Linked DNA regions of Cecembia calidifontis. The protein of the gene in region 2 interacts with the protein of the main gene of each other region in a pairwise test. Links are inferred from orthologs where the notes say so. Each region holds a gene or a part of one and is shown on either strand. Other genes may lie near its edges.

Evidence for each region.
Region 1: the proteins of BC751_RS13770 (region 2) and dnaE interact in binary tests that used the Escherichia coli proteins (3 or more experiments, as listed by UniProt). The link is inferred for Cecembia calidifontis from one-to-one orthologs.

The regions. Positions count from the first base shown.
Region 1 is NZ_SGXG01000001.1:417,926-423,035, reverse strand. The notes cover bases 297-5,110. They hold dnaE (DNA polymerase III subunit alpha), read right to left. Parts: upstream 4,784-5,110; coding sequence 497-4,783; downstream 297-496. Other genes in these bases: BC751_RS01855 (CBS domain-containing protein), read left to right, coding at 4,934-5,110; trxA (thioredoxin), read right to left, coding at 297-345. Outside these bases: more of trxA, read right to left, coding at 25-296. UniProt on the Escherichia coli protein: DNA polymerase III is a complex, multichain enzyme responsible for most of the replicative synthesis in bacteria. This DNA polymerase also exhibits 3' to 5' exonuclease activity. The alpha chain is the DNA polymerase catalytic subunit.
Region 2 is NZ_SGXG01000001.1:3,185,364-3,189,505, reverse strand. What follows is about bases 648-3,437. They hold BC751_RS13770 (methionine aminotransferase), read right to left. Parts: upstream 2,721-3,437; coding sequence 1,575-2,720; downstream 648-1,574. Other genes in these bases: BC751_RS13765 (APC family permease), read right to left, coding at 2,729-3,437; glgX (glycogen debranching protein GlgX), read left to right, coding at 648-1,585. Also shown: more of glgX, read left to right, coding at 1-647; more of BC751_RS13765, read right to left, coding at 3,438-4,021. UniProt on the Escherichia coli protein: Shows aminotransferase activity with methionine and histidine as substrates, and to a lesser extent also with phenylalanine.

The DNA.
Region 1 (5,110 bases), 2.8 Mb from region 2 along the record:
TTTGTTTTGCTTTATCGTATTTTCTTAAAGAACTGCATCCAATTTTTGAGCAAGGATAGCTTTAGGAACTGCGCCTACTTGCTTGTCCACGATCTGACCTCCTTTAAAGAACATCAAAGTTGGGATACTTCTGATTCCCAAAGCTGAAGCCACTGCCGGGTTGGAGTCCACATCCACTTTGCCGACTACTGCTTTGCCTTCATAATCCCCGGCCAATTCTTCCACAATTGGGCCGATCATTTTACAAGGACCGCACCATTCTGCCCAAAAGTCCACCAGTACAGGCTTGTCTGATTTTAATATTTCTTCAAAGTTAGCGTCAGTAATTTCAATTGCTTTTGCCATCGTATTGATAATTTTGTTTATGCTTGATTTTCAAATATACTATCCAAATTTAAATTCCCGGTAAATAGTTCCAAATCAGGTTGAATATTTCTACAAACCGCATGCTGGTTTTCAAGGTGTCTTATTCCAGCCTGCCGCAATTCCATAATCATCAAATGATCTGATAAACCACCTCTGGGATTTGTCCGAGGTCCTTGATCATTTCATTGGAAGGATCCACCGTGTAGCGTTTTGACATCAGGTCTAAGGTGATGTTTTCTTTGCTGTCGATGACATTGATGTACAGCTTGGCATCTCCCTTGTACTTTTTGGTAATCTCTTCCAGCTTTTCCATCAGGTCATAGCTTAGGTCATCCAGATCAATGTTTACCCTGAGCCCTTTGATCAATTTTCCCCTGACTTCACTGAGCAACATCATGTTGTTGATCTTGAATTCAAACTCATTTTCCTTCCATTTGTTTGGATGGACTGAGCCTGTCAGGTACAGGAACCAACCGGTCATGAAGTATTCTTTGTACTTGATGTAATCCTCACCGAAAAGGAAAAATGTATGCCCACCGTGGTAATCCTCCATGGTAAGTGTACCGAAAGGCTTACCCGTTTTGGTGGTCCTATGGGCAAAACTGGTAACCATTCCCGCAGCCTTGATATCTCCTTTTTTCTTCAGGATTTCCATGTCTGAGAATTCAGGCAGCGGGGTATTCGTAAAGGATTCCATTTCTACCTTGAACTGATCCAAGGGGTGTCCTGAGATATAAAGGCCAACTACCTCTTTTTCAATATTTAGAGCCTGCAATTGACTGAATGGCTCCATAGCTGCCACGGATGGAAGCGGAACTTCCATTCCTGATCCTCCTCCAAATAAGCTTACCTGAGCACTTTCTGATTCCTGCTGTACTTTCTGGGCATATTTTACCGCCTTTTCCAACAAGGTAACATCCCCTTCAGGAGCTTCGAGATACTGTCGGCGATGGTGCTGAGGGAAGCAATCAAAGCTTCCTGCCATAGCCAGGGATTCCAGTGATTTTTTATTCAGGGCCCTGCTATTTACACGCTTACAGAATTCGAAAATGCTGCTGTACTTCCCGTTTTTCTCCCTTTCTTCCACAATGGCCTCTACAGCGGCTTCCCCTACACCTTTGATGGCGGCCATTCCAAACCGGATCTGACCTTCTTTGTTCACAGTGAATCCACTTTTGGATTCGTTGACATCCGGTCCCAAAACTGATATTCCCATACGCTTGCATTCTTCCATAAAGAATGTCACCTGCGTGATGTCGTTCATGTTGTTGCTCAGTACAGAGGCCATGTACTCAGCAGGGTAGTGTGCTTTGAGATAGGCGGTCTGATAAGCGACCCATGCATAGCAGGTGGAATGGGATTTATTGAAGGCATAAGAAGCAAATGCCTCCCAGTCTTTCCAAATTTTTTCCAGTTTTTTGGCATCATGTCCTTTTGCAGAAGCCTGTTCTATAAACTTTGGCTTCATTTTATCCAAGACATCCTTTTGCTTTTTACCCATGGCCTTACGGAGCACGTCTGCCTCACCTTTGGTAAAACCGGCCAGTTTTTGGGATAAAAGCATTACCTGTTCCTGATAAACTGTAATCCCGTAGGTTTCTTCCAGGTATTCCTGCATATCATCCAGGTCATAGGTAATGGGTTCTTGACCATGCTTCCTTTTGATAAAAGAAGGGATGTATTCCAAAGGCCCCGGACGATAGAGAGCATTCATGGCAATAAGGTCAGCAAAAACAGTGGGTTTTAATTCCCTCATGTATTTCTGCATACCGGGAGATTCGTACTGGAAGATGCCGACAGTTTCGCCTCTTTGGAACAGTTCGTATGTTTTGGCATCATCAATTGGGAAATTGTCCGGATCCAGCTCAATGCCATGTCTTTCCTTCACGATTTTAACAGCATCCTTGATCAAGGTCAGGGTTTTTAGGCCAAGGAAGTCCATCTTGAGTAGTCCGGCACTTTCCACTACGGAGTTGTCAAACTGGGTACACACCATGTCGGAATCTTTGGCCAGTGCTACTGGGACAAAGTTGGTAATGTCATCCGGTGTAATAATCACCCCACAGGCATGGATACCGGTATTCCTTACCGATCCCTCCAGGATTTTGGCCTGGTTGATGGTTTTGGAAAGCTCATCTTGTCCTTTGGAAATCCGGATCAATTCTTCCGCTTTGGTAAGGTCTTCTCCGTTGCCTTTCAGTTTTTCCGACAGCTTGGCCCTGTCTTTGGAAAGGTCAAACAAAGCCTTGAGCTTGATGTCAGGAACCAATTTCGCCAATCGGTCTGCTTCTGACAAGGGAAGGTTAAGCACCCTTGCCGTGTCCCTGATGGCCGATTTTGCAGCCATGGTACCATAGGTGATGATCTGGGCCACCTGATTGGACCCGTATTTATTGATCACATAATCGATTACCTTTTGGCGTCCTTCATCATCAAAGTCAATATCAATATCGGGAAGGGAAACCCTATCGGGATTGAGGAACCTCTCAAATAGCAGGTCATAAGCAATGGGATCCACATTGGTGATCCCTATGCAATAAGCTACGGCGGATCCTGCGGCAGAACCCCTTCCCGGACCTACGGACACGCCCATTTTCCTTGCGGCACCTGTGAAGTCCTGCACAATCAAAAAGTAGCCCGGGTAACCGGTCCTTTCTATGGTCTCCAGTTCGAAGTCCAATCTTTCCCTGATTTCATCGGTAATCACCGGATAGCGTTTTTTTGCTCCTTCGTAGGTCAAATGTCTAAGGTAGGCATTTTCTCCTCTTTTACCCCCGTCAATTTCGTCTTCAGGATGTTTGAACTCATCCGGAATGTCGAATTTTGGAAGCAATACATCCCTTTGGAGCTTATAGGTCTCGATTTTTTCTACAATTTCATTGGTGCACGCTATGGCCTCAGGAAGATCTGCAAAAAGCTTTTTCATTTCTTCCGGGCTTTTGAGGTAGAATTCATCGTTTGGAAAACCAAACCTGAATTCCCTGCCCCGCTTGCCCACATATTTTTTGGGCTTTTCTACAAGTTCCCCGTCCTTAACGCAAAGCAAAATATCGTGCGCTTTAGCATCTACTTTTTGATTGTAATAGGTGTTGTTTGCCGCAAAATATTTTACACCATATTTCTCGGCAAATTGTAGCAATACCTCGTTTACTTTTTCCTCTTCAGGGATGCCATGTCTGTTGAGTTCCACATAAAAATCCTCCCCAAACTGTTCTTTCCACCAAACAAAAGCCTCTTCGGCCTGGGTGTCGCCCACATTGAGAATGAGATAGGGGATTTCTCCCCAAAGGCCTCCCGTTGTGGCAATCAGGTCACTTTTGAACTGTACCAGCAATTCCTTGTCTATTCTGGGGACATAATAGTACCCTTCAATATTGGCGTAAGAAGCCAATTTGGCCAGGTTATGATAGCCTTTCTTATTTTTTGCCAGGAGTACAGTCTGGAAACCATCGTCCTTGGTGCTTTTGTTGGTTCTGTCTCTACAAAGGTTGAATTCGCAACCAATAACAGGTTTTATGTTAGCAGACAAAGCAGCCCTTACAAAATGGAATGCTCCCATCATATTGCCGTGATCGGTTATAGCAATCGCCGGCATATTCATCTCTTTGGCCAGAGCAATCAAAGAGGGGATTTCAGAAGTGGCCTGCAGTACCGAATATTGGGTGTGGACATGGAGGTGGGAAAAAGGCATGTCCACCATTTCTGAAATGTCCGCTGTCCCTGCTGCCTTGAGGATCTCTTTGGCTGCAGCTTTGGTGTCATCTTTGGCTGCGGCAAAATTTGCAACATCCAATTTTGGGGCCTCATAAATTACCTCTGTTGAACTTATCCCGGGCTCAGGTTTGATGACTTGCTGGGTGATAAGCCCAAAAAAGCATTTTGCTGTGGCATCCACGTCATAGGCGGCATCATGGGCATCAGCAAAACCGTTGCCGAAAAGTTTGTGATGTAGTTCGGTTAGGGTGGGCCATTTGAATTTACCGCCCTTGCCTCCTGGGATGGCACAAAAATCGGTGGCAAGGTCTTTGGTGTCCAGTTCCTGCATCTCCCTCAATTTCATCGGGATTTGCTTTCTAAGAAATTCTGAACCTACCACATTGATGTCAAAGCCGATGTTATGGCCTACCAGGTATTGGGCCTTTTCCACATCATCATTGAAAACCTGAAGTACTTTTTCCAGGTCATGGCCTTCTTTGGTCGCCCTTGCTGTGGAGATGCCGTGGACTTTTTCCGCATTGTATGGAATGGTAAAGCCCTCTGGTTTGACAATATAATTATGGTTGGAAATCAGTTTTCCCTTGGCATCATGGAGCTGCCAGGCAATCTGGACCAGGCGGGGCCAGTTGTCCAAATCTTCCATTGGGGCATCATAATTCCTGGGTAATCCTGTGGTTTCGGTATCAAAAATAATGTACATACAAACTCCTGAATTTTGGGACATCTAAAATAAGGGATATCCTTTGGAGCTGCCTCATCCCTGGCACAAATTGTCAGGAAATTTTTTATTTGAACCAGATACTTGCCATACCTGTTTTATATTTCGGAACAATTTAAATATCTTTAGTCCATGCAGGCATACGAATTCATCAATAATCTCATACCTCCTTTGAAGCTAACGGATAAGGCCAAGATGGCTTTGTCCTGGATGGAAGAGATCAGAACCAATGTTTTGCCTGTGGTAGATAATGGTAATTTTCTGGGCTTTTTGACGGACGATCAGATTTATACCAAGAACAAACCGGAA
Region 2 (4,142 bases):
CCCGAATTCCGGGGTAGATCCTGTAAAAAGAGGGACTTTCCTGGGTTTGATTGATAAGATACCCTATTTAAAAGAATTGGGGATCACAGCAGTGGAATTATTGCCGGTTTTTCAGTTTGATGTTCAGGATGCTCCTGAAGGACTGACGAATTATTGGGGTTACAGCCCTGTTTCTTTCTTTTCTTTGCACCAAGGCTACAGTTCTGATCCGGACAACCCCCTTCAGGTTTTGGATGATTTCAGGGACATGGTCAAAGCTTTTCACAAAGCGGGAATTGAGGTGATACTGGATGTAGTGTTCAATCATACCGCCGAAAACAAAGAAAATGGCCCCACTTATTCCTTTAGGGGAATTGACAACAGCGTCTATTACCTGCTCAATGGTGACAAATCACAATACAAGGATTATTCAGGTACAGGAAATACACTAAATGCCAATCAATCCATTGTCAGAAGGTTGATACTTTCCAGTCTTCATTTTTGGGTCAGGGACATGCATATTGATGGTTTCAGGTTTGACCTGGCATCCATCTTGTCCAGAGATGAATATGGCAACCCGGTAGAAAACCCTCCTATTTTATGGGACATTGAATCGGATCCGGTATTTGCCGGCACCAAGTTAATTGCAGAAGCCTGGGATGCAGCCGGCCTTTATCAGGTTGGAACCTTTATCGGGGACAGTTGGAAAGAATGGAATGGAAAATTCCGGGATGACATCAGGGGTTTTTTAAATGGCCAAAAAGGAAAAGTAAGTGAATTTGTAACCCGACTTATAGGTAGTCCAGACCTTTATCAAAAAAAAGACAGCATCCCTGAACAAAGTATCAATTTCGTAACCTGTCATGACGGTTTTACATTAAATGATCTGGTTTCCTACAATGAAAAACATAATGAAGCCAATGGGGAGAAAAATAGGGATGGACACAATGAAAACTTCAGCTGGAATTTCGGAATCGAAGGACCCACAGACAATCCTAAAATCCTTGCCCTGCGCAGACGGCAGATGAAAAATTTCCATGTAGTCAACTTGCTTTCCATGGGGGCTCCCATGATTCTCATGGGGGATGAAGTATGTCGAACCCAAATGGGAAACAATAATGCCTATTGTCAGGATAATGAAATCGCCTGGTTTGATTGGAGTCTTGTAGAAAAGAATCAAGACATGCTCCGCTTTGTAAAAATGCTTATCCAAACCCGTCTGAGGAGAGGAACTGCCCATCCTGAGTTCAATATGAGCCTCAAAGACCTCCTTAACCAGCCCCTAATCACTTGGCATGGTGCCAAACTCAATCAACCTGACTGGTCTTACAACTCCCACAGCATAGCCGTAACGGTCATTTCGCTCAATAGGGAAATGGCCTTACACTACATCTTCAATGCCTACCATCAGGATATTGAATTTGAACTTCCAACGACGATTGGTAAATACAAAGCAAAATGGAGAATCTGGATAGATACGGCTCAGGATTATCCTAATGACATTTGCTCCTGGAATGAAGCCAAACCCATCAAAAATGGAAAATACCTTGCCGAAGCCCATTCCACAGTCATCTTATTGACACATTTGGGAAGCGTCAGAAAGTAAATTTTTGAAGTTTTTCTAATGCCTGCTCCAGCACATCGTCCTCCTTGGCAAAACAAAACCGCAGCAACTTGTGGTCTTTTTTATCATGGTAAAAAACTGATACCGGAATGCTGGCGACTCCAATTTCTTTGGTCATCCGAATTGCCAGGTCAAAATCCCCTTCATTTGAAAGGTGTGCATAGGATACAACCTGGAAAAAACTTCCTTGGGAAGGTGTAAACTTAAATGGAGTCTGCTCAAGCCCTTCACAAAACAAGTCTCGTTTGTCCTGATAAAACTGATTGAGAAACAGGTACCTGCTAGGATCTTCCAAAAATTCCGCCAATGCATATTGCATGGGCGTACTGGTACTGAAAGTCAAAAATTGATGAATTTTTCTAAATTCAATGCTTAGTGGTCTTGGTGCAAGGCAATAACCGATTTTCCAGCCGGTAATATGAAAAGTTTTCCCAAAAGAACCACAGGAAAATGTCTTTTCCCTTAATTCGGGATGGGATAATAAAGGCAAGTGTTTTCTTCCATCGAAGACTATATGTTCGTAAACCTCATCACTGACAAAGTAAATCTCCCTATCCCTGGTAATTTCAGCAAGTTGGTTTAAATCTTCCTGCGTCCATACATATCCACAGGGATTATGGGGAGTATTGACCATAATCAATCTTGTCTTTACTGTGATGGCATCCCTGACCTTCTGCCAATCCACTGAAAAATCAGGGATATTTAATGGAACATATACAGGAATCCCCCCATTGAGTCTTACTGCAGGTGCATAACTATCGTAGGCAGGCTCCAGAATAATTACCTCATCTCCCTGGCGTACAGTCGCAGTTACCGCTGCATAAATTGCCTCAGTGGCTCCAGAAACTACCGTTACCTCCTCTTCCGGATCAAACTCCACATCATGGATGTTCAAAACTTTTGACGCAATCCTTCTTTTGAGTTGGGGAACTCCGCTCATTGGCGCATATTGATTGTATCCCTGCTGCATATACTCATCTACCAGATCTTTCAGATAAAGATAGGTGTCAAAGCCTGGGTAGCCCTGAGAGAGATTGATCGCATTGTGGTCCAAAGCCAATTTGGACATCACAGTAAAAATGGTGGTCCCAATATCCGGTAATTTGGAGCTAATCATTGTACCTACTAATTGTTAATTTTAGAAATCTTACTGTCCAACCTGTACAGGAAAAAACCTATCAAAATTATACCCATTCCTATGAGACTTTCTTTTGGTCTGTCATAAAACATAAAGATCATCACCCAGAGACTGAAAATGATGTAGATGATCTGTAACCAAGGCCTAAATGGACTTTTGAATCCTTCTGCATTTTTGACCAATAAAGAAGAAGCAATGGTGAATGTTCCCATCAACTGTAAAACAAAGCCTACATACAAAAGGACCATTTCAAAAGAGCCAGACAACATCAGCACAAAACTGATGAGGGTATTGAACCATACTGCTCTGACCGGAATACCGTTTTTATTGGTTTTGGCCAAAGGTCTCCATAATTTAAATTCCTTCGCCATGGCATTGGTTATCCTCGGACCTACCCAAGTGTAGCCACTAATGGTTGCAATTAATTGGATTCCAATAAATAAACTTACCCAAAAAATACCTTGATTTCCAAAAATATTTCCAAAAGCCAAAGTGGCCACTTGCACCTTTCCTGAAAGTTGATCAATACTGGCATGTTTTAAGAAAATCAATTGAAGCAGCACATAAACCACCATCACCAAAATTGTCGCTGAAATCAATGCCTTGGGAAGGTTCTTCCTTGGCTGTTCAATTTCCTCTACAATATAAGCTGCAGAATTCCAACCTGTATAAGCATAAAAAACATAAATAAGGGAAACCGCAAAGCCAGGTCTTAAGATTTCGCCTTTCCAAGAAGAAGTAAAAACATAGGATGGTCCGGCAAGAGTAGATGCCCAGACTGTACCAATGACTATCAATGAAAAAACAAATAAAAGCTTGATTCCTGTCAGTACATTTTGAACATTGCCGGATTGATGGACCGAAAAAGAATGAAAAATACTCATGGCTATAATGGAAACCACTCCCATACCTAAACTAAGTTCAGGACCGATCAGGGGTTGCCAATATTGTACCATGGCCATGGAAGCTATAGCTACCGGAGCCGGAAATCCAATTGTAAGGGAAATCCAGGCATAAAGGTAGCCAACGGAAGGGTTAATGGTCCTTGAAAGAAAAATATAATCCCCTCCTGACTTTTTAAAATGTGTCCCCAACTCCGCATATACAAATGCCCCAATCAGTGCCATCATCCCGCCAATGAGCCAAAGCAAGATGATGCTCCAGGTATTTTGACTTTCTGCAACCTGAAAACCCAAACTTGTAAAAACTCCGGTACCAATCATATTGGCAACAACAAGTCCTGCTGCGGTTTTCCAACCAATTTTATCTTTAATGTTCACAATAAGGGAATTAAATTGTGGCTCAATTTAGAATTTTTCGGGAAATTAATGTCATACAGATTATATGAGCATCAATGTAAGCTGATGATCCTTTACCTAATCAATTAATCCTAAGGAATAA